Regions from separate parts of the Bacillus sp. M5A3_1b genome, predicted to be linked through region 3. Evidence: riboswitches for the same ligand, from Rfam matches in the RefSeq annotation. Region 3 holds a riboswitch; each other region holds the start of a gene.

Region 1 (2,275 bases), on a different contig from region 3:
GTACATTAAGTTTAGGTGTTGCAACTGTGTATTTCGTATTATTTTGAACTGTGATGCCTTTTACTAAAGGCTGTGAACCATTAGATACGAATGCTTTTTGTACGTAACCTGTTTTGCCATTATGTAAAATTTTATACCACTCGCCTTGTTCTTCTTGAATGGTAACGAATTTCCCATTTGGTAATACATCTAAAATTGAAGATTCTAAATTAGGTTCAGAACGAACGTTTAATGCATTGGCATTAACGATGTACTGATTATTAGATTGAAGTTTGTTTTTTAGTAGAATAGCATCTTTTTGTACGTAACCTACTTTATTATTAACAGATACTTTATACCAGCCATTAGTTGTTTCAAGTATGTTCACTTTCGTATTAAAGCGAATTGTATCAATTGAAGAGCTATTTGCGTTATCTTTTGTATGTAAGGCTACTTGATCGACTTTGACATATCCAGTTTTCACATTAGATAATTGTTCAGCGTTGGCTGTTTGTACATTTGTTTCTCCCATAGAAGGAAGTAAAGAGGCAATTGCGACAGTAGTTGCTGTTAAAGCAGTAGCTTTCATATTCATATAATAGAGACCTCCTCTAGTTGTATAGTTGTAATTTTATTATAGTATAAAGATATAATATAGTGGGTGTATTCACATAAATGTAATATGAAATCAATATAAAAATAAATTTTTCGAGGATAATAATTCCTTTTTATCCAATTAATTAGGATAATAATTTCTAACATAGAATATAAGTATTATATAGTTTTGTTATTTCGTTGACAATTGGGAAAATTAAAACAGTTGATGATGTCTTATTACGATGTTATACTGACAGTGTTAATTTCATAGTTTGCTAGGAGAGCTGGTGTTGCCAGCTGAGAGTAGGCCGTAAGCCTTTGATCCTTTTCATTACCTGATCTAGATTATGCTAGCGTAGGGAAGCAATTCGGACACTAATAATGAGTCCCCGTTTCTTTGCGTATAGAAACGGGGCTTTTTTGTTTGAAAATTTCATATTGAAACCACTAGGGGTGCTTGTTGTGCTGAGAGAGGAATAATCCTTAACCCTTACAGACCTGATCTAGGTAATACTAGCGAAGGGAAGTGGAACAACGAATAAATTATAATTTTATTTGCTGTAACCACTTCTTATTTAGAAGTGGTTTTTTATTTAGATATATAAATTGAAAGGGGATAGCGAAATGAAATTTTGCGATAGATTATTAGAAACTGTACAACCAGTTTGGGAGATGAGTCATAATCATCCGTTTGTAGTAGGTATGGGAGATGGCACATTAGAAAAAGATAAGTTTCAGTATTATATTATTCAAGATTATTTATATTTGTTAGATTATGCAAAGCTATATGCGATTGGTGTTGTAAAAGCAACGAATCCACAAGTAATGGGGAAATTTGCTGAACAAATTGATGGCATATTAAATGGAGAAATGACGATCCATAAACAATATGCAAAAAGACTTGGTATTTCTATAGAGGAGATAGAATCTGCAAAACCATCTGCTAAAAATTTAGCCTATACAAATTACATGATGTCTGTATCTCAAAATGGCACACTTGCGGAATTAATAGCAGCACTTCTTCCATGTATGTGGAGTTACTGGGAAATTGGAAAGCGTTTAAACGATATTCCTGGAGCAAGAGATCATGAGTTCTTTGGTGAGTGGATTCAAGGATATAGTTCAGAAGAATACGGTAGCCTTTGTATTTGGTTAATAGATTTATTAAATGAAATGGCAGTTGGAAAGTCTGACAAAGAGCTAGATCGATTAGAGGAGATATTCCTATATTCCAGTCGATTTGAATATTTATTCTGGGATATGTCCTATCGTAAGGAGATGTGGGGATTTGAGGAGCAAGAACATACTACAGTTTCATAATGTTTCTTTTCATTATGATGAGAAACCAATCATCAATGAATTAAATGCTTCTATACAAGATAAAGAGTTTGTAAGTATTATTGGACCGAGTGGATGCGGCAAAAGTACTCTATTTCGCCTTATTACAGGTTTAGAAGAAGCAAGTACGGGACAGATAGAGCTGACAGAAATAAAGAGCCATCCTGTAGGGTATATGCCCCAAAAAGATATGCTCCTGCCATGGAGAACGATTATTGAGAATGCTGCCCTACCGCTAGAGTGCCAAGGTGTACAGAAGAAAGAAGCACAAATAAAGGCAAAGGAACTGTTACATAAATTTGGCTTACAAGGGTATGAGACAAAATATCCGAAAGATTTATCTGGTGGTATGAGACAACGC
Region 2 (2,275 bases), on a different contig from region 3:
TGGCTTTTTCTCGTTTTTGTCATTTTCTTTAAGAGTCGCAAGTAGTTCTTCACAACCTTTTCCGCTTCTTGCAACGACAGGAACGACTGTTACACCTAATAACTGTGATAATCGTTTTACATTAATTACAATGCCTCGTTGCTTTGCCACATCGACCATATTTAATCCGATTGAAACCGGCTTTCCAAACTCAAGTAATTGCAACGTTAAATGCATATTTCTCTCGAATTGCGAAGAATCCACTATATTTAACATATGATGAAATTCGTCTGTTAGTAGAAAATTTGTAACGACACCTTCATCACGCGAAACTGGATTCAAATCATAAACACCTGGTAAATCAATTAATGTCCCTTGCTTATCTTTTAATTTACCAACCTTCTTTTCTACTGTTACACCGCTCCAGTTTCCTACGTATTCATAAGAACCAGTAAGTGCATTAAATAATGATGTCTTCCCTGTATTCGGATTCCCTAGCAAAGCTACCTTATTCACGCTAATTCCACCTTTATCATTTTCGCGTCACAATGACGAATACTAATTAACTGTCCACGACACTCCAATGTACAAGGACCTTTGAACATCGCTTTCTGCTTCATGCGAAGTTCACTTCCTTCAGAAAGACCGAAAGCAGCCAATCTTCTCTTTAGTAAATGATCTAAAGACTGAACGCTTTTTACTAACACTTTCTCACCGATTTTAATATCTACTAAGCTCATAACCTTCCCCCTCAGAAGAGAATGATAATTATTTTCAAAAAAATTATAGCACACTCTATTTCTCTTGTACTATACCCTTTTGCTTCACATTTATTAATATTTCGCTACAATTCTATTTCAATCATTGTCATACTGTATTCGTTTGCCATTCTCATCCATTTCGCTTACAATAAACAATAGCAAATAAAGAATCTCGTTATCACTGGGGGAGCCATGCCGCTGAGAGGGAACACTTCGTTCCGACCCTTCGAACCTGTTAGTTAATGCTAACGCAGGGATTGTGCAAACGTCCGAAATACATACCTCTTTTTATTTACGTATTTCGTATCCTCCTATGATATCTATTCTTTTTTGTACAACTTGGATTTAGGGGGAGACAACATGCGTAACACCAATTTACAAGCGATGATCGAATCTGCAATTCTTGCAGCCTTCGCCCTGGTCATCGACATTTTACCACTTTCAATCAAAATATCAGCAACAGGTGGTTCCATCTCATTCGCTATGATTCCTATTTTTATTATCGCATATCGCTGGGGCTTCAAAATGGCTTTCTTAGGAGGCTTAATTTGGGGATTATTACAAATTGTCGTAGGCGATGCCATTATCGTCACACCAATTCAAGTACTAATTGAATACTTCGTTGCTTTCGCATTCATTGGATTTGCTGGTTTATTCTATCGACCAATTCAAAAAGCACTTTTAACATCCAATGTAAATAGCTTAGAACAATCCAATTTAAGTAGCCGTAAAGACAAACCTTCACAAAAACAAAACGAAGGAAAGAAAGTTATTGGTTACATTATTGTTGCCACATTTGTTGGTAGCTTTGCTCGCTACTTCTGTCACTTTATTGCCGGTATTATTTTCTGGGGACAATATGCACCGAAAGGCCAATCAGCAGTTCTATATTCTTTAATATTTAACGGTAGCACAATGATTGGTTCCTATATTCTATGTACCGTTTTACTTATCTTTTTATTTATCACTTCACCACGTTTATTCAAAAGCATCAATGCTTATCAACTGAATTCGAAGAAAAAGAGCGCTTCATGAGCGCTCTTTTTTTCATATCGTAATATCAATTAAAAATACAATAAATACACAAAAGAAAATAAATACCATTATACTTAGCCAATTGCTATGCACGGTTCATCGACTCCTTACATAACCTCATTTTCTAACCAGATTATATCGCTTAAAAATAAAGATTAGGTAAAGATAATATGAAAATAAATTAAAAAAGCGTAGATTACATTGTCTACGCTTTTTTCGGTAAATAGAAGTAAAATAATACACCATCTTTTGTATTTTCTGCCCCATATTCAGCTTCGTGTAATTCTAAAATATTTTTAGAAATAGCTAGACCAAGCCCAGTTCCACCTTGTGAACGCTGGCGAGCTGCATCCACGCGATAAAAACGATCCCAAATTTTATCTAATTGCTCTTCTTCAATGTGAGTGCCTTTATTTTCAATACACACTTTTATACGATCCTTCTCATCTATTGTAGAAATGATAATATCTTCTTTATTTGGTGTATAACGTATGGCATTC
Region 3 (2,275 bases):
ATGTTACAATAGTACCAGTTGTATCAGTAGTACCATTAAAACCACTAAAACAATTTGAACAACTACCACAGCCACCACAACCTCCGCAGCCCCCACAACCAAAACAACCAAAGCAACCAATACAACGGAATCCACCACAACGAAATCCACCACAGCGACCTGCACAACCTCCACAACGACCACCACAACCTCCACAGCGACGAACAGCATCTTCAATATAGTAATATGGATATTGGTTTTGTTGGTCCCAATACACGATATTTCCAGGCTGGTAATCATTAAGGCTTAACGCTTGTAGTTCTTGTTGAAACTGATTCATTTTCATGACCTCCGTTTATAAACTTCAACCTTTTCAATACTTTCCTATATTTCTGTTCGTTAAATCTAAGTAGAAATAGCGCTATCAACTAAGTTCAATACGTACACCTACAAAGTATGACCTATCACTAGATAATGTACCTTGTTCATATACCTATTTTTAGGTTATTTTTCCCATAGGCTCATTTTTATAAATTGAAAAAAGACGCACTTAGATCGATGCGTCTTTTTGCGATACTTCTTTTGTGAAATCATATACATAAGTATTATTCATACCTGTGAATAACAATACCTCTACTCATTATCCAATTACATCTTTTATTTCTGTATTGACTGGCCACTTTTCTAAAGTATAGGCCATTTCCCAAAATGAATATTCATATTGACTGCTAATAATAAAGTGCTGTTTCATTCGATTTCGATCTGCCTCTGTCACTTTTTCAGCTATTGTATCTAACCGTGTAATTTGTTCTTCAACTAATGTTCTGAACCAATCAGATCCATAAGCAGAAATCCATTCGTTATAAATTGGCTCTTCTGGCTGACACTCTTTTAAACGTTCACCAATTTCATAATACAACCAATAGCAAGGTAAAATTGCTGCAATGATATCGCCTAAATGTCCTTCATACGCAGCACGATACATATGTGAAGTATAAGCGTATGCAGTTGGAGCAGGGATAAAATTATTTTTCTCTTCTTGTGTTATCCCTAGTTTCTTCGCAAAGTTCTCATGTAAAGATAATTCCGCCTCGTATGTATTTTGAGCATGATGTGCCATACGAGCTGTCGTTTCTAATTCTAGAGCCTTTGCAGCTCCTAAAGTTTGTACTCTAGCGAAGTGACTCAAATAATATGAATCCTGAAGTACGTAATAGCGAAAACTAGCTAAATCTAACGTTCCTTCACCAAGTTGTTTTACAAAAGGATGATGAAAACTAGCTTCCCAAATTGAATCTACTTCTTGACGTAATGATTGTGAAAATGTCATTTAAATCCCTCCAATAAAGTATAAAATTTAAGTATTTACCCACAGTTATTAAATCTGTAAAATAAAAAAACTTTCTTTACAAACGTAAAGAAAGTGAAATTGACAGTATTTATTCATAAAATAGTAATGTCTTCCCACTTCCCTACGCTAGTATTAACCAGATCAGGTACTAAGAGTCTCAAATTCTCATTTGATCTCAGCCTATAATAGGCCCCCCTAGTGGATAAATATTTAATTTTCGTATTGCATTCATCATAACATACTTCATGTTACTGTCAAAAGTATTCATGATAGCGCTTCTTAAAACCCTTCTTCTTTTCTTACTTTTAATGAAGTTTCAATAATCATATCTAATAGTTTACTATAATGAATACCAGCTGCATCTGCACTTTTCGGTAGTAAGCTTGCTTGTGTCATCCCTGGTAATGTATTAACCTCCATTACATATGGAATTCCGTCCTTTACCATCATATCCACCCTTGCATAAACGCTGCATTTCAATGCTTTATAACAAGCCAGTGACGCTTTGTTTACACGTTTCTTCAATTCAGCTGGAAGTTCGATAACTTCTTCAATTGTACTAACATCATCATATTTTGCATTGTAATCAAAGAACTCAGCTGCATGTCGGATTGAAATAATAGGTAACTGTTTTCCATCAAAAATTGAACATGTAATCTCATCACCTTTTATATACTTCTCTATTACTACTTCAGAATCCCATTCAAACACAGTTTCCAGCATTGAAATTAATTCATCTTTATCATATACAATCTTTACCCCAACACTTGATCCACCAGAGTTTGGTTTTACCACTAACGGAAATCCTAACTTATCTAATTCATCAAGATTTAGATCCGCCATTTTTGTAAGTTCAATCCAATCGGGTGTTTCTATACCTTCATAGCGTAAAATCTTTTTCGAAATATTTTTGTCCATACATATACCGCTAGATAACATATTGCT

What was found. A riboswitch is a leader RNA that binds a small molecule or an ion and turns the genes downstream of it on or off. The one in region 3 is predicted to bind thiamine pyrophosphate.
Region 1: another riboswitch for thiamine pyrophosphate. It lies ahead of tenA (thiaminase II); the one in region 3 lies ahead of tenA (thiaminase II).
Region 2: another riboswitch for thiamine pyrophosphate. It lies ahead of ACLBWW_RS05700 (energy-coupled thiamine transporter ThiT); the one in region 3 lies ahead of tenA (thiaminase II).

What each region holds. Positions count from the first base shown of each region.
Region 1 is NZ_JBKEZY010000007.1:289,870-292,144, reverse strand. It holds gene ACLBWW_RS21220 (SH3 domain-containing protein) at 1-574, opposite strand, end outside; TPP riboswitch at 844-955, shown strand; TPP riboswitch at 1,016-1,118, shown strand; gene tenA (thiaminase II) at 1,201-1,896, shown strand; gene ACLBWW_RS21210 (ABC transporter ATP-binding protein) at 1,865-2,275, shown strand, end outside.
Region 2 is NZ_JBKEZY010000001.1:1,066,096-1,068,370, forward strand. It holds gene feoB (ferrous iron transport protein B) at 1-495, opposite strand, end outside; gene ACLBWW_RS05695 (FeoA family protein) at 492-719, opposite strand; TPP riboswitch at 914-1,015, shown strand; gene ACLBWW_RS05700 (energy-coupled thiamine transporter ThiT) at 1,101-1,775, shown strand; gene ACLBWW_RS05705 (sensor histidine kinase) at 1,981-2,275, opposite strand, start outside.
Region 3 is NZ_JBKEZY010000006.1:294,420-296,694, forward strand. It holds gene ACLBWW_RS18900 (heterocycloanthracin/sonorensin family bacteriocin) at 1-319, opposite strand, end outside; gene tenA (thiaminase II) at 620-1,309, opposite strand; TPP riboswitch at 1,432-1,537, opposite strand; gene ddlB (D-alanine--D-alanine ligase) at 1,610-2,275, opposite strand, start outside.